Regions from separate parts of the Rhodopseudomonas sp. BAL398 genome, predicted to be linked through region 1. Evidence: riboswitches for the same ligand, from Rfam matches in the RefSeq annotation. Region 1 holds a riboswitch; each other region holds the start of a gene.
What was found. A riboswitch is a leader RNA that binds a small molecule or an ion and turns the genes downstream of it on or off. The one in region 1 is predicted to bind cobalamin.
Positions count from the first base shown of each region.

Region 1 (4,177 bases):
GCCGCGCGCCGCCAGCGCCGGATCGAACGCCATCTCGCCCGGCACGCAGGCGAACAGCGTGCCGCGCCGCAGCGCATCGGCGCGTAGACTCTCGACGCCGTGCGGCCAGTAGCTCTCGCCGCCGAGCATCCGCAGCAGCACGATCTTGGCGCCGCGCAGCGTGCGCTCGACATAAGCATCGACCGAGGCCGGATGGCCGAGCGCCAGCAGATTGGTCAGGCGCAGGCTGGGATAATCCTTCGGCAGCGTCGCATGCGCCGCCGCGAAAGCCGCCAAGTCGCTATCGGCGGCCGACAGCACCACGATGTCGGCGGTCTCCTGCCCGAGATCACGCGCGATCGCGCCGTCGTCGATAGTGCCGCCCTGGTCGAGTTTCAGATGCATCCGGGAGAAGTAGCCTTGGTCGTGGTCGAAGTCGAATTGGCTTCCCTCCCCCTTGTGGGGAGGGTCGGCCAAGCGAAGGCGATGCGCAGCATCGCCGAATGCGGAGGCCGGGGTGGGGGTGCCGCGGGCACGGCGCCCGTGGCCCCACACCCGACCCGGCTTCGCTTCGCTCCGCCGGGCCACCCTCCCCACAAGGGGGAGGGAGAAGGACTACCCTGCCAGCGCGCGGCGCGCCGCGGCGGCGTCGAATCCCTTCAGGCCAATCACCACCAGATGCTCTGTTCGCGTCGCATCCGGCCGCGCGAAGGACAGTTCGACGCGGGCGCCGACCGCCTGCACCACGATCGGTGCCGGCCGATCGGCGATTCGCGCGTGGCCCTTGACCCGCAACACGCCGTCGAGACCGAGCGCGTCGGTGACGCGGCCGCGCATCGCGTCGACGCTGCTCGCGGCCGACGGCGTCACCACGATCGACACGAAATCGTCATGGTCGTGCTCCTCCTCCTCGCCATGGTGCCCGGTGCGGGCGGCGAGATCGTCTTCGGCCGCCGCATTCAGCCCGATCAGCACCTGCGGCGCCACGGCGCCATGCGAGCGCACGATGCGAACCCCCGGCCGCAGCATCGCGGCCAGCCGCGTCTCGATATCGGCCAGCATCTCCGGCGCCACCAGATCGGCCTTCGACAGCACCACCAGATCGGCGCAGGCGAGCTGATCCTCGAACACTTCCTCGACCGGATCGTCATGATCGAGCGACGGGTCGGCGGCGCGCTGGGCCGCCACCGCGCCTTCGTCGAGAATGACGCGGCCTTCCGCCAGCGCCAGCGCGTCGACCACGGTGACGACGCCGTCGACGGTGGCGCGCGTTCGCACCGCCGGCCAGGCGAAGGCTTTCAGCAGCGGCTGCGGCAAGGCCAGCCCGGAGGTCTCGATCACGATGGCGTCGAGCGGAATCTCGCGCGTCAGCAATTTGTCCATAGTGGGAATGAAATCGTCGGCCACGGTGCAGCAGATGCAGCCATTGGTCAGCTCGACGATATCGCCGGGCGCGCAGGCATTGGCGGCGCAATCCTCGACCAGACCGCCGTCGAAGCCGGCGTCACCGAATTCATTGACGATCACGGCGATGCGGCGGCCCTCGGCCTCCATCAGCAGCGCGCGCAGCAGCGTGGTCTTGCCGGCGCCGAGAAAGCCGGTCAGCACGGTGACGGGGACACGGACGGTCATGGGTTGAGTTCTCCTGAGCGCTTGAGCCACAGCGGCAGCCCGGCGGCGATGAAAACGACATTGGGAACGGTGGCGGCGACGATCTGGTTGAGCCGGCCCTGCGCGTCGCGAAAGGCGCGGCCGAGCGGCGTCTCCGGCACCAGGCCGAGACCGATCTCGTTGGAGACCAACACGATCGGATATTGCGCCACGCCGAGAAACCGGGTCAGCCGGCGCGCCTCGATCTCGGGGTCGCGCTCGGCCAGCATCAGATTCGACAGCCACAGCGTCAGACAATCCACCAGCACGGCGCGGCCGTGGATGGCTTCGCGGGTCAGCGCCTCGACCAGCGCCAGCGGTTCCTCGACGGTGGTCCAGCCGGCGCCGCGGCGGGCGCGGTGATGGGCGATGCGCGCCGTCATCTCGGCGTCGCCAGCGGTGGCGGTGGCGAGGTAGATCTGCGATCGCCCGCTGGATTCGACCAGCCGCTCCGCAAAGCCCGATTTGCCGGAGCGCGCGCCGCCCAGCACCAGCGTTGAGGACAGCGCGGTCATGACGGGGCGCGTCCGTCGTCCGGCGACCAGCGCGCCGGCGGCAACCGCGCCACCATGCCCTTGCGCAACACCGCAGCGCGCTCGCGCCACGGCACCAGCCCGTAGCCGGATTTTTGGTAGGAGCGCACGAAATCCAGCAGCGCTGCGCTGCCGCTGTCGGTTTCGAGGTCGCCAAACAGGAAGGTGTAGCCATCCGGGCTCGACACCGCGACGGTGGCCGGGCGCTTGCAGACGCTCAGACACTGAACCGGCCGCACCACGACGCCGGGATCGCCGGCGCCGAGCCCGGCCTTGATGGCGTCGAACATCTGCGGCCCGACGGTCGCGCTGCCGTCGGCGGATTTGCAGGTGGTGCAGACGCTGACCACGACCGGGCCCGCGGGGGCGTCGCGGCGGGGTTCGATCGGCGTCAGAGCGTCGGCTGGGTGATCGGCGGAGGCCGGATCGAGGCGGTCGCGGTCCATGTCAAGCTCACGTCAAGGCCTTGCGGCCGCGAGCTTTGTTGGGTTCGCGCGGCAACGGCTTGCGCCGTCACGCTCGCTCCCGTCCGGTGCACCCCGCCCCGACGACGCCTCCAAAGCACAATCCGTGATGGCAGGTCTCCTGGCTCGCGAGTCGTCGCCATTCGCCGCCTTCCCAGGATATCCCAGTGGCCTCGGCGAGGGCTCGTCGCTTACAGTTGCGGGGGCAGCACCGGGATTGAACGAATTCGCACCGGCTTCCCTTTTCACCTTCCACGTGGAAGGACCATCGCCCAAACGCTAACCGCGGTGCCCGCGCCGGTCAACCACGCGAAGGTGGTGTTGACCGAGCAAGCTATCCTGACGTCTGGTGCCGACTTCCCAATGAGGACCCACAATGCCGACCGATACCCTGATATGGCAGCCGCCGGCGATCACGCCGCTTGATCCTGCGGCGGAAGCCGCGATTCGCGCGCGAATCGACGGCAAGGCCAAGCCGCTCGGCTCGCTCGGGCAGATCGAGGATCTGGCGGTCCAGCTCGGCATGATTCGGCATCCCGGCGAACCGCGCGGCGATAATGCCGTGCTGATGGTGTTCGCCGGCGATCACGGCCTGACCGCCGAGGGCGTCTCGCAATTTCCCGCCGCGGTGACGGTCGGCATGGTGATGACCTATCTGGCCGGCCGTGCCTGCGCCAACGCCTTCGCAACCGCCAGCCATGTCGATGTCCGGGTGATCGACGCCGGCGTCGCCGCCACGCTGCCGGCGCATCCGGACCTGATCGACGCCAAGATCCGGATGGGCACCGGCAATGCGGCGCGTGAGCCGGCGATGACGCCGCAACAGGCTGCCGCCGCTCTGACCAAGGGCTGCGAACTCGCGGTCGCCGAAATTCGCGACGGCGCCGACATCATCGCGCTCGGCGAAATGGGGATCGGCAACACCGCCTCGTCGTCGCTGCTGCTGCACCGGCTGGCGCCGGCGCCGCTCGAACAATGCATCGGCGTCGGCGCCGGTCAGGATTCCGCCGGCATGGCGAAAAAGCGCGCCGCGATCGAATTGGCGGCCGCGCGCAGCGACGTCACCGCGCCGCTCGATGTGCTGGCCGAATTCGGCGGGCTGGAAATCGCCATGATGGCCGGCGCGATCCTCGGCGCCGCCTCAATGCGCCGCCCGGTGATCATCGACGGCTTCATCGCCACCGCGGCGGCGCTGCTCGCGGTCCGGCTGTGCCCGGCGGCGCGCGGCTATTGCGTGTTCGCGCATCGCTCGGCCGAGCGCGGCCATGACCTGGCGCTGGCCGCGCTCGACGCCAAACCCTTGCTCGAACTCGGACTACGGCTCGGCGAAGGCACCGGCGCGATTCTCGCGGTGCCGCTGCTGCGCGCCGCGGCGCGGCTGTTGACCGACGTCGCCGATCTGTCCGACGTGCTGGCCGGAAAGATCTGAGCGGACGTAACGATGACCAAAACTCTCCCCAATGCCGCCATTGCGAATGCGGCGCCGCCGCGCTTCGACGCAAAGTTTCAGGCGCAATTGGCCGAACTGATCGCATGGCGCCGTGACGTGCG
Region 1 is NZ_CP133111.1:4,369,109-4,373,285, reverse strand. Features, by position in the region: gene cobN (cobaltochelatase subunit CobN) at 1-384, opposite strand, end outside; gene cobW (cobalamin biosynthesis protein CobW) at 595-1,611, opposite strand; gene cobU (bifunctional adenosylcobinamide kinase/adenosylcobinamide-phosphate guanylyltransferase) at 1,608-2,144, opposite strand; gene RBJ75_RS20635 (DUF1636 family protein) at 2,141-2,608, opposite strand; cobalamin riboswitch at 2,720-2,911, opposite strand; gene cobT (nicotinate-nucleotide--dimethylbenzimidazole phosphoribosyltransferase) at 3,003-4,055, shown strand; gene bluB (5,6-dimethylbenzimidazole synthase) at 4,068-4,177, shown strand, end outside.

Region 2 (4,177 bases), 430 kb from region 1:
CAGGTCGATTTCTTCTTTTTGGCCTTGGCAGCAGGTTCCGCCGGCTGCTCGAGCTCGGCGGCCTCTTTGGCCAGCCGCATCGCCCGCAGGGTCTCGGTGCGCTTGCGGATCGCGATATCCTCGGCGGCGATATCGGCCATCGCCTTGATGCCCTCGGCCTGCTGGGCAGCCTTGCGATTCTGACGAATTTCTTTCAGTTCGGCAGCCGATTTCGGTTCCGTGTCCATGGGTCCTCGAATGATAGAGGGAAATGACGACGTCGTCGTTGGTTCCTCATAGCACAAATCGGCGCCCGCCGCAGCTTTTTGCCCGAATAGGGGGCAAAAGGCCTAATTCGCCGCGAACAATCCCGGATATCGCAGCGGACCGCGGCCGCGCAGGCAAGACCCGGCCGCCTTGGCGGCGGCGGGGTCTGCCGATCGCCCTGGCCGCTCGCGTCAGTTGCTCAGGCGCATGCCGGCAAAGACGCCCAGCCCGGGCTGCAGGAAGCCCACCGGCACCTGGTAGGTCTTGTCGAACAGGTTATCGATCCGGCCGAACACCGTGGCGTGCTCGTCGATCTGGTAATTGGCGGCCAGGTTGACGACCGTGAAGGACGGCGCGTCGAGCAGCGTGGTGCCGAACCGGTCGTAGTCGAGCCATGAACTGGTATGGACGATCGAGGCCGAGAGTGTCGCGCGCTCGATCGGGTTCCAGATCGCCGACAGCGTCACCTTGTTGTCTGGACGGCGCCGCAGGCGCAGGCCGCTGTCTTCGTCGCGGGTGTGGGTGTAGGTGTAATCGACGCGGAAACGCAACGTCTCGGTCGCCTGCAGCGCGACGAATGATTCGACGCCGTAGGTCTTCGCTAGGCCGACATTCTCGTAGGAATAGCCGCCGAGCGCGAGGTCGTATCCGGTCATCGAGATCAGGTCGGTGATCTCGTTGTTGAAGTAGGTCGCCCCGAAACTGGCGCGGTTCTGAAACAGCGGCTGCTCGAAGCCGACATCGTAGCCTTTGCTGGTCTCCGGCTTGAGCGCCGGATTGGCAATCGTGTAGTAGGCCGGGTTATTGACATAGAGCTGCATCAGCGTCGGCGCCTTGAACCCGGTGCCATAGGTCGCCTTCAGCCTGGTGTCGGTGTACGGCACGATGAAGGTCGGCGCGACCCGCCAGGTGGTGTGTCCGCCGAAGCTGTCATTGTCGTCGTAGCGGATATTCGAGACCAGGAAGAAGTTCTTGGTGAATTCCGACTGCAATTCGACGAAGCCGGCGCTGTTGCCGGTGCTCGCGGTGGTGCCGAGCTGCTGGTAGGCGCCGCTCAGGTCGTAGTCTCCGGTCGAATTGGTGCGAATCGAATCGTCCTGGCGTTCCAGCCCAAGCACCACCTTCTGTCCGTATCCGGCGTCGACCACGCCGGTCCAGTCGAATTTCGTCCGCTCGCCCCGATAGGAGCTCGGCGGCGCGATGCCGTATGCAAAGGTCTGGTTATTGGTGGTGAAATCCGCATTGGGATTGACGGTGCGATTCCATTGGTTGGAGTAGCTGAAGCCGAGCGTGCTCTTGAAGCGATCGCCGAGCGGAGACCAGATGGCTTCGCTGCGGGTCAGGAAGTCATGGCTGACCATGTTGCTCTGCAGCGATTCCGGAAATGTGTTCGGATAGTGCGAGTAATCGTCGCCGGTGAAGCCCTTGGAGGCATCGGAATAGCGGCCGACAAAGCTGAAGGCGAGATCGTCGCTGGCCTGAACCCCGAGCTTGGTCGAGTAAGTCTGGTTGTCGTAGCTGTCATTGATGCGCTGCTGGCCCGGAGCCAGAAGATCGCGGGGCGTCACCGCGACGTCGGTGGAGCGAAAATGCGCGACGTTGAAGGCGTAGTCCAGATTGCCCTGAGAGCCGGCGGCGCGGGCGGTCTGGTTGAATGTTCCGAACGAGCCGCCCTCCAGCGTGCCGGTGAGTTTGGCCGGGCCCTGGCCGCGTTTGGTGGTGATCGAAATCACGCCGCCGATCGCATCGGAGCCGTACAACCCGCTCTGCGGCCCGCGCAGGACTTCGATCCGTTCGATGTCGGCGGTCAGCAGATTGGCGAAATCATACGCGCCATTCGGTTTGCTGGGATCGCCGGCGTCGATGCCGTCGATCAGCACCTTGACGTGGTTCGAGTTGGTGCCCCGCATGAAGACCGAGGTCGATCCTCCCGGGCCGCCGGTCCGCACCACATTGAGGCCCGGAACCATGGTGAGGGCGTCGGAGACCGTTCGCCTCTGGTCGCGTTCCAACTCTTCAGAGGTGATCACCGTCACCGAACTGGCGATTTGCTCCGCCGGCGTGGCCAGCCGGGTGGCGCTGACCACAAGGGTCGGCAGCGCGGTGGTCGCATCGGCCTGCTGGGCCTGCGCGACGCAGGGCGGCAGGATCGACACCAGCATGGTCGATGTGAGACAGGCGCGCGACAGCGCGGAGCTTCGCCTTGCGGCAGGATAACGGGACGACATCGGATTGAACCTCGGCTTGACGGGTGTGGCACGTCACAGCGAATGAGGGTTCATCCTTGCGCTTGCGCGCTCCGATGTTGCCAATGTCTGCACTTCCCGACCGACATCTTCGCGTGTGACCACGATTGACGGCAGGTCTCCTGGCTCGCGGGTCGTTGTTTCTGGCGTCGCCTTCCCAGGACCGAGATTCCCAGTGGCATCGGACGCAAGACTCGCCGCTTACAGTTGCGGGAACAGCCGCGGCATTGAACCGCCCCGATTGGAGCCGTCCGCACCGCATTCCCTTTTGATCCCCGAGGGGAACCGTCGCGACGATCTAGGAGGCTGTGATCCGGCCTGTCAATTCGCCGTTCGCGCGCGCTGGCGGCGCGGCGGGCCGGCCGGTGCGTTTTCGTCCCGATGTGGCTTGAACGTCACAGGACAGGGTGCAAGGCAGGCTGTAAGACCTTGGCCGGGCGCGGTGGCATCGCGACCAGGGGATGGCGATCGAGAGATGGCGCGCATGATCGGGCGAAATTTGACGGCGGCGGGCCGCGCGGGCGGGTGGCTCGCCGCGGCGCTGGTGGTCGGTTGCGCGGTGTCGCCGCTGCGGGCCGCCGGCCTGCCGCGGATTGCTTCGCTCAATGTCTGCACCGATCAGCTGCTGGTCACGCTGGCCGATCCGGCGCAGATTGTCGGCCTCAGCCCGTTTGCGCATGATGCCTCGCTCTCGGCGGTGGCCGCGCAGGCCGGCCGCTATCGCGCGCTGTCCGGCGGCGCCGAGGATGTGCTGGTGCTCAAGCCCGACGTCGTGGTGGCCGGCCGTTACGACCGCCGCAGCACCCGCGAATTGCTGAAACACAACGGGTTGCGGGTCGCCGAATTCAACGTGGTGCCGGCTTCGCTCGGCGAGATCCGCGACCAGATCCGGCGGATGGGCGAGATCGTGCAACATCCCGACCGCGCTTCTGCCGAAATCGCCCGGCTCGATGCCGCGATCGCGCGGGCCCATGCGGCGATCGCGCACCGGCCGCTGCGGGTGCTGCCGCTGTGGCGGCGCGGCTGGGTGTCGGGCAGCGGCAGCCTGATCGACCTGCTGTTCGCCGAATCCGGGCTCGCCAACGCGGCGGGCGAGCTCGGCCTGGGGCAGGGCGGCTTCGCCTCGCTGGAGGCGATCGTCGCGGCGCGGCCGGATCTGCTGCTGGTGGCGGACGCCAGCGATGTCGCCGAGGATGGCGGCCGCGCCTTCCTGCTGCATCCGGCGCTGCAGCATTTCTATCCGCGGGCCAAGCGTATCGTGCTGCCGGAGCGGCTGGCGGTGTGCGGTGGCGGATCGCTGGCGGAGGCGTTCGATCGGCTGATCGCCGAACTGACCCGCATCGAACAACAGGAGCGCGACCATGGCTGATTATGTGGTGGAATTCGGCAAGGATGGCAGCCGCGTCGAGCCCGACGGGCGGCTCGACGCGCGCGCGTTCCATCGCAATCACGAGCCGATCCGCGCCGCGCTGGCGCCGTTCCTGCGCGGCCGATCCGGCGACGTGCTGGAGGCCGGCAGCGGCACCGGCCAGCATGTGGTTGAATTCGCCCGCGAGCATCCGGGCATCGTGTGGTGGCCGAGCGATCTCAACGACCAGCATCTGGCCAGCATCGCGGCGTGGCGGGCCCATGCCGGCCTCGACAATGTCCGGGCGCCGCGGCGGATCGACCTCGCCGATCCGGCC
Region 2 is NZ_CP133111.1:3,936,495-3,940,671, reverse strand. Features, by position in the region: gene RBJ75_RS18525 (hypothetical protein) at 1-227, opposite strand, end outside; gene RBJ75_RS18520 (TonB-dependent receptor plug domain-containing protein) at 438-2,474, opposite strand; cobalamin riboswitch at 2,587-2,797, opposite strand; gene RBJ75_RS18515 (ABC transporter substrate-binding protein) at 2,977-3,861, shown strand; gene RBJ75_RS18510 (DUF938 domain-containing protein) at 3,854-4,177, shown strand, end outside.
Region 2: linked by a shared signal. The riboswitch ahead of RBJ75_RS18520 (TonB-dependent receptor plug domain-containing protein) and the one ahead of RBJ75_RS20635 (DUF1636 family protein) in region 1 are both predicted to bind cobalamin.

Region 3 (4,177 bases), 2.7 Mb from region 1:
ATGCTTCTCGATGCCGGCGCCAGGCCGGTCGGCGATCCGTCGCAAGGCCACATCGTTGCGGTCGATGCCCGCGGTCCGCCGGTCGACGGCGGCATCGTCACCCGCATCACCGCGATCCCTTCCGGCATCGTGGTCGACCGCAACGCTCAGCGCTTCCACGACGAGGGCGAGGACGCGCGCAAGACGCATTATGCCCGCTGGGGCGAGCGGATCGCGCAATGCCCCGGCCAGATCGCCTATCTGATTATGGACGCCCATGGCCGGGCGCGGGCGCTGCCGACAGCGCTGCCGCCGATCGAGGCCGATTCCATCGCGGCGCTGGCGGTCAAGCTCGGGCTCGACCCGGCAGCGCTGGAAGCCACGACGCGCGGCTTCAACGCCGCGATCGCCGGCGGCGAATTAATCCAACGGCGCACCGCACAGTTGGCGCCGGCGAAATCGCATGGCGCGGTCGCGCTCGCGGTGCCGCCCTTCGCGGCCTACCCGATGCGACCGGGCCTGACCTTCACCCATTTCGGCGTCGCCGTCGATCCGCAGATGCGGGTGATCAAATCCGACGGCAGCCGTTTCGAGAACATCTTCGCGGCCGGCATGATCATGGCGGCGAATGTGCTCGGCCGCGGCTATCTGGCCGGCCTCGGCGTCACATTGTCGGCGGTGTTCGGACGCCTCGCCGGCGAGGAGGCCGCGCGTCATGCCGCCCGATGACCTGGAAGCCGAGCGGGTGCTGCGAATCTGCACCGCCTGCATGTATTGCGACGGCTTGTGCGCGGTGTTTCCGGCGATCGCCGGCAAGCATGATTTCGCGCCCAACGACCTCACCTATCTGGCCAATCTGTGCCACAACTGCCGTGGCTGCTGGTACGCCTGCCAATACGCGCCGCCGCATCATTTCGCGATCAACCTGCCGAACACGCTGGCCGAATTGCGCCAGCGCTCCTATGCCGACTACGCTTGGCCGCGCTGGCTGGGTCGTGGCTTTGGCGCCAATGCCCGCGTGGTCGCCGCCATCGTCGGCGGCATCACCGCGTCGATGCTGATCGCCACGCTGCTGCTGGTGCCGGCCAATGTGCTGTTTGCCGCCCATCACGGCCCGGGCGCATTCTATCGGGTGGTGCCGTGGCCGATCATGGCCGGGGCCGCCGCGGCGACGCTGCTGTCGGCGATGCTGGCGATCGGCATCAGCGCGGCAAGCTATTGGCGCGCGATCACCCCCCGCGCCGGGACCAAGGCCATCTTGCGCGCGCTGTATCCCGCGGTGCTGGATATCGTAACGCTGCGCAATCTCGGCGGCGGCGGCCCCGGTTGCAACGACGCCGACGAGAAATTCTCCCAGCAACGCCGATGGTTTCACCACGTGATGGTGGCGGGCTTCGCGTTCAGCCTCGCCGCGACGCTGATCGCGGCATTCTATCATCACGTCTACGCCGTCGCGGCGCCCTACTCCTTGACCAGCCTGCCGGTGCTGGCCGGTGGCATCGGTGGGGTGACGATGCTGATCGGGATCGGCGGGCTGTTGCTGCTGGAACGGCGCGCCGACCGCGCCCTCTCCGCCGCCGCCGAGATTCGGCTTAACATCGTGTTCCTGGTCCTGCTCGCTTTGGTGGCCGGGAGCGGCCTTGCGGTGCTGGCGCTGCGCGAGACCGCGGCGATGGGGCTGGTGCTGACGCTGCATCTGGGCATCGTGATCGGCTTCTTCGCCATCCTGCCGGTCAGCAAGGCGGTCCACGGGTTGTATCGATCGCTGGCGCTGCTACGCGCCGCGATCGAGCGCGCGCGCCCGCGACGCAGCGGCGACGAGTGACATCGGTGCAGCCGCAGGACCATCGGGCGCAAGCCGCGGCCGATCGCGCCGTGTGGAGGATTGACTTCCCGGCGTTTCCGTCAGATTGAACCCGCAGCCGATGGTGCCTTGTCTGCGGACAGGGCGAAAAGGGAATACCGGGTGTCAGGATACGGCAAGTTGCCGGATCCGGACCAAGCCGGAGCTGCCCCCGCAACTGTGAGCGGAAAGCCTGCACCGAAAACCACTGGGTCTCGACCTGGGAAGGTGGTGCCGGCGATGACCCGCAAGCCAGGAAACCTGCCGTCGCCTGCTTTGTTCGCCATTCCGGGCGGGGTGTTTCGGAGTGAAGACGTTGGTCGATCGGAGTGCAGGTCCGCTCGCCGCATGTCTGGGTCTCGCGCTTTGCGCGGCCCATCCGGCGACGAGGCTTGCCTATGGATCACTGCGATCAACACGCGCCTGGCCAGGCGCCAGCGGCCAACTTAGTCGAGCGAACGGTCTCGCCGCGGCCCGGCCTCGAGCAATCCGCCGCCGAACTCGTGGTGCTGTCCTTTGCCGACGATGACCTCGCCGCTTTCGCGGCAGCATCGCGCGCGGCTGATGGCTTGCCGCGCCTGCATCTGGCCAATCTGCGCGATCTCGTCGATCCGCATGCGCGCGAGCCGCTGATCGCGACCACGCTGGCGCAGGCCCGCGGAATTCTGATCCGGCTGGGCGGCGGCCTGCCCTGGCCTGACGCCGTCGCGCGGGTCGCCGCGATGGCCGCCGCCAAGGGCATCGCGCTGGCGATCGTTCCGGGCGATGGCCAGGTCGATCCGCAATGCGACGCGGCCTCCAACCTGCCGCCCTCGACGCTGCGCCGGTTGAAAGCCCTGTGCGACAAGCCCGGTCCGGACTCAGCCCGCGCGGCGCTGGTCCAGCTGGCATTGGCCTCCGGTCTGCGAGCAGCGCCGCTCACCCACGCCACGCTGCCGCCCAGCATCGCCCCGACACCGACCCATTCCGAGGCCGCCTCATGAGCTACGTCTACGAGAAAAACGGCGCCGCGATCTACGCGCGCTCCTTCGCCATCATCCGCGCCGAGGCCAGGCTCGACCGCTTCGATGCCGCCGACGAGAAAGTCGCGGTCCGGATCATCCACGCCAGCGGCATGGTCGAGGTCGCCGACGACATCGTCTTCACCGGGGGCTTCAGTGTGGCCGCGGCGCATGCGTTGCGCGCCGGCGCGCCGATCCTGTGCGACGCCCAGATGGTCGCCAACGGCATCACCCGGGCGCGGTTGCCGGCCGATAACGAGGTGATCTGCACATTGAGCGATCCGCGCATTCCAGCACTGGCGGCGCGGCTTGGCACCACGCGGACCGCCGCGGCGATCGAATTGTGGCGCGACCGACTGGCCGGCGCCGTGGTGGTGATCGGCAACGCGCCGACCGCCCTGTTCCGGCTGCTGGAGATCCTGCAGGAGCCGGGCGTGGCCCCGCCGGCCGCGGTGATCGGCATTCCGGTCGGCTTCGTCGGCGCCGCCGAATCCAAGGACGCGCTGCTCGACTACGCCCTGGTGCCGAGCGTGATCGTGCGCGGACGGCGCGGCGGCAGCGCGATGGCGGCCGCCGCCGTCAACGCTGTGGCGAGTGACATCGAATGAGCCGCGCCGCGACGATCTATGGCGTCGGGCTCGGCCCCGGCGATCCCGAGCTGATGAGCGTCAAGGCGGCGCGGCTGATCGGCCAAGCCCGCGTCATCGCGCATTTCCGCAAACCCGGCCGCGCCGGCAATGCTCGTAGTTTGGTGGAAGGCATGCTCGCGCCCGGTGTGGTCGAGGAAGCGATGGAATATCCGGTCACCACCGAAATCGCGGTCGATGACCCCGCCTATAATGCCTGCCTACGCGATTTCTACAACGGCTGCGTCAAACGGCTTCTCGGTCATGTCGACGACGGCCGCGACGTCGCGGTGCTGTGCGAGGGCGATCCGTTTCTCTATGGCTCGTTCATGCATCTGCACAGCCGGCTCAAAGGCCAAGCCAAGGTCGTGGTGGTGCCGGGGATTTCCGGGATGTCGGGCTGCTGGACCGCCAGCGACATGCCGATCACCTTCGGCGACGACGTGTTGAGCGTGGTGCCGGCAACGCTCGACGAGGCCAGCTTGCGCGAACGCTTCGCTGGTGTAGATGCGCTGGTGGTGATGAAGCTCGGCCGCAATCTGCCGAAAGTGCGCCGCGCGCTGGATCATGCCGGGCTCACCGAGCGCGCGGTCTATGTCGAGCGTGGCACCATGGCCGAGCAGAAGGTGATGCGGCTGGCCGACAAGACCGACGACGAGGCGCCCTACTTCTCGGTGATCCTGGTCCATGGCCAAGGACGACGGCCATGAGCGGATCGCTGATCATCG
Region 3 is NZ_CP133111.1:1,030,227-1,034,403, reverse strand. Features, by position in the region: gene tcuA (FAD-dependent tricarballylate dehydrogenase TcuA) at 1-708, shown strand, start outside; gene tcuB (tricarballylate utilization 4Fe-4S protein TcuB) at 695-1,804, shown strand; cobalamin riboswitch at 1,889-2,106, shown strand; gene RBJ75_RS04845 (hypothetical protein) at 2,221-2,805, shown strand; gene RBJ75_RS04840 (precorrin-8X methylmutase) at 2,802-3,431, shown strand; gene RBJ75_RS04835 (precorrin-2 C(20)-methyltransferase) at 3,428-4,159, shown strand; gene cobJ (precorrin-3B C(17)-methyltransferase) at 4,156-4,177, shown strand, end outside.
Region 3: linked by a shared signal. The riboswitch ahead of RBJ75_RS04845 (hypothetical protein) and the one ahead of RBJ75_RS20635 (DUF1636 family protein) in region 1 are both predicted to bind cobalamin.

Region 4 (4,177 bases), 2.2 Mb from region 1:
TCCCGATCTGACCGGGCTGCCGATTCCCTCAGACCGACAGCCATTCCTCGCCCGGCGCCGATCGGCGCCTCCCGGGCTGACCGTCCGGGTCAGCTGCCGAGAACCCCGCGCGTCGCCTTGTCGAGTTCTTCGACGTAGCGCCGCCGCGCGAATGACTCGCTGAGAAAGCCGATCACCTTGCGGTTGTCCTCGGATTGGATCACGGCGAGCAGTTCGGCTTCGGCGTCGTCGAAGATTTTCATGGCAGTCTTGATGTTCATCTCCGGCCGCAGCGCCACATCGATATATTTGGCGAGCTCGACCACCTGGATCTCGTCGGCGATCGAATCGAGATCGCCGGAAAACAGTTCCGGCAGCATCACCACCCCGCAATATTCGTCGGCCTTGTTGACCACCACGATGGCCCGACAGGAGCCCAGCGCGAATTGAGCGCGGCAGGCGGCGATCGTCGCGGTCGAGGGCACCTGGCCGATATCGGTTCGCATCGTGCGTTCGACCGTAAGATTGCGCAGCCAGCCGACATCATTGGCGCTGCGGATGGTTTCGCCGCTGAGATGAAGTCGCCAGGTCGAGAACGAGTGACCGAACAGGAAGCGGACGCCGATGCTGGTCACGATGCAGGCGGCCAGAACCACCGCCGTCACGTCGACATTTCGTGTCATTTCCAGGACCAGAAACGCCATGGTGAGCGGTCCGCCGACGATGGCGACGCCAAGCGTCGCCATGCCGGTCAGCATGCTGACCTGGGGATCGACGGCGATGGTGGGCAGCCATAGCAGCAGCACCGCCGCGTAGAATTTGCCGATCAGGCTGCCGACAAACAGCGAGGCGAAGAACAACCCGCCACGAAATCCGGACCCCAGGGAAATCATGCAGGCCGTCATCTTCAGGGCAATCACCACCGCGATCACCCCGATCGCCATCTCCCGATGCAGATCGAGCAGCATCGCCCCGTGGCCCGCCGCCAACACCTGCGGGGTCACGATTGCCAGACAGCCGACCAACAGCCCGCCGACCGCGGGTCTGATCCAGACCGGCATCCCGGTTCGGGTAAAGATCTTTTCGAAGACCGGCGAACTGCGCATCACCGCGATGCCGACCGCGCCGGTGATCAGCGCCAGCGCGATCAGCGCCAGATATTGCTCGACCCCCACCGCGCTGACCCGGAGCAGCTCGAGCGAATAGGGGGCGCCGCCGAGCCAATGCGCGGTGATCGCGCCGGCCAGGGAGGCCGCGAGAATCGGCGCGGCGCTGGCCACCGAATAGACCCCGACAATCAGCTCGCAGGCATAGAACGCGCCGGTGATCGGCGCGCCGAACGCCGCCGCAATCGCCGCGGCCGAGCCGCAACCGACGATCAGGCGCTGGTCGTTTCGCCGCAGATTGAGGAATTGCCCGAGCAACGAGGCGGCTGCGGATCCGATCTGGGTATAGCCCGCCTCGAGTCCGACCGACGCCCCGCAACCGTTGGAGATCAGCGTCTGACCGCTGACCACCGCGCTGTCGCGAAACGACAACAGCCCACCGCGCAGCGCATTGGCCTCGATCGGGTCGACCGCATGGGCGATCTTCCAGCGCCGTCGGCTCCACTCCATGATGCCGAGCACAAGGCCGCCGATGGCCGGGGCCATCAGCGCCACATGCGGTGTGACATAGGCATTGGCGCTCAGCCGCACATCGACCGCGATGCCATAGATCAGAACGTGGGCGATCTGGGCGATTTCGCTCATGAGGGTGACGACGGCGCCGACGCCCACGCCGATCAGCAAGGCGAGCGGGACGAGGTAGAACTCGTTGCTGCGCAGCAGCAGCCGCATTCGCATCAAGATCAGATTCAGGCCCAGGCGATCATTGCGGTGTTGAACCTGATCCATCTCCGCCAACTCGATTCCACCAATCTCAGCGTTTCGTTCAGCCGGGCCGCTCGGCGCGGTCCCCAGGCGATCGCCGTCCTTCTAGCCATAAGGAGATGGCGCTGTATATCTCGATTCATCCGTAGCTCGGGAGAGCCGGCGGCCGCGCTGCCGGGCGGCGCCAGCCTACGGCGACTCGGCCGCCGGGGGGCAGATCTGCCGCGAGCGCTACGAACAGGCTCGCAAGGCCCGCCGTTGGGACCATTTACAGACGTTGTCATGCTTGATAGGCATCAGGCGTAGTTCTCGTTCGGCGGTGCCGGACGAGATAATAGGGAACACGGTGCGCCGCGTCCGCGCGGTTATTCCGAGGCTGCCCCCGCAACTGTAAGCGGCGAATCTCGCCGAGAGAACACCACTGGTCCGCAAGGGCTGGGAAGGTTCGGCGAGATGATGACCCGTGAGCCAGGAGACCTGCCACAACCGTTCGCAGCCGCGGACGGCTCGTTCGTCTGACGCCGGGGTGTGCGTCGTGCAACATCACGGCGCGACTGCGCCGGTGTGAGCACGGGTCCTCGCGCGTCTCCTTATGGGAATCGCGGCCGCAATCCGGCCGCGTGTTGGGAGACACGTTCATGAAACTCTTCAATTCAGTTCTGGCCGCTGCTGTGCTGGCCTGGGTGGCGCCGGCCGAAGCCCACTTCCAGCTGATCTATACCCCCAAGGTGAACCTGGAGAAGCGGACCGAGATCCCGTTGTTGCTGGTGTTCTGGCATCCGTTCGCGAATGGCCACGCCATGGACATGGGTAGGCCGGAGCAATTCTTCGTCATCAACAAGCACAAGAAGACCGATCTGCTCGGCACGCTGGCGCCGGTGACCTTCAAGGGCGCGGAGAATTCCGCCGCCGCCTTCGAGACCAAATTCACCCCCAAGGGACTTGGCGATTACGTCTTCGGCCTGGTGCCCGCGCCCTATCTGGAGACCTCCGAGGACAAGTACATCCAGCAGATCACCAAATCCTTCGTGAATCTGGGCGGCGCGCCGACCGACTGGGACAAGCCGCTTGGCCTGCCGACCGAGATCGTGCCGCTCAACAAGCCGACCGCGATCGTCGCCGGATCGACCTTCTCCGGTCGGGTTCTGTCCGAAGGCGAGCCGGTCGCCGACGCTGAAGTCGAGATCGAATATATCGCCGCCGAACCGGACCTCGCCACGCGCAGCGCCGGCAAGCCGAGCGTCACGCCACCGCCCGGCGGCACGCTGATCGCCAAGACCGACGCCAATGGCATTTTCACCTTCGGCATTCCCAAAGCGGGGTTCTGGGGTTTCGCCGCGCTCGGCGTCGGCCCGGCGAAGAAATTCGAGGGCAAGGATCTGTCGCAAGACGCGGTGATCTGGGTCCGCGCCAACGATCTCAAGTGACGCCAGGAGAGCCGCCATGCATATCGTCGACGGAGCGCTTTCCCTGCCGGTCCTCGTCACCGGCTCCGCGATCGCCGTCGCGGGCATCGGCATTGGCCTGCGACAGATGCCGATCGACAAGATTCCGGCCGCCGGGGTCCTGAGCGCGACCTTCTTCGTCGCCTCCCTGGTCCATGTTCCGATCGGTCCCTCGAGCGTTCACCTCATCGTCAATGGCCTGGCCGGGCTGGTGCTCGGCTGGGCGGCCTTTCCGGCGCTGTTCGTGGCTTTGTTGTTGCAGGCGGTGTTCTTCGGCTTCGGCGGCCTGACCGTGCTGGGCGTCAACACGGTCGATATCGCGCTGCCGGCGCTGATCGTCAGCTATGTCTGCCGGCCCGGCATCGTCCACGCCTCGCCGGCGGTGGCGGCGATTTGGGGCGGGGTTGGCGGCGCGCTGGCGATCGCGCTGACGGCGATCTGCGTCGGCGTGGCGCTCGGCTTCTCCGGCAGCGAATTCATCCCCGCCGCGAAGCTGGTCTTCATCGCCCATATTCCGGTGATGGTCATCGAGGCCGTTCTCACCGCCGCGGCGGTCTATCTCGTGCGCCGGGTCAAGCCGGAATTGTTTGACGCCTTCGCCGCGCCGGCGCCCCAGGGAGCATGATGCCATGATCAAGACCGCGATGACTAAGACCATTGCCTCGGTGCTGCTCGCGCTGCTCATCGCCTGCGGAGCCTGCGTCCCGGCGCTGGCTCACAAGGTCGTCGCCGGCGCCTATGCCAGCGGCGACCGCATCGAGGGTGAAATCGGCTTCTCCGACGGTTCGATGGCCAAGAACGCTCTGGTCGAAGTTCTGGCGGAGGATGGCGGCAAACTCGGCGAGACCCATACTGCCGAGGACGGCACCTTCGTCTTCACGC
Region 4 is NZ_CP133111.1:619,629-623,805, forward strand. Features, by position in the region: gene RBJ75_RS02870 (chloride channel protein) at 90-1,874, opposite strand; cobalamin riboswitch at 2,137-2,350, shown strand; gene RBJ75_RS02875 (DUF4198 domain-containing protein) at 2,489-3,277, shown strand; gene cbiM (cobalt transporter CbiM) at 3,294-3,920, shown strand; gene RBJ75_RS02885 (cobalt ABC transporter permease) at 3,925-4,177, shown strand, end outside.
Region 4: linked by a shared signal. The riboswitch ahead of RBJ75_RS02875 (DUF4198 domain-containing protein) and the one ahead of RBJ75_RS20635 (DUF1636 family protein) in region 1 are both predicted to bind cobalamin.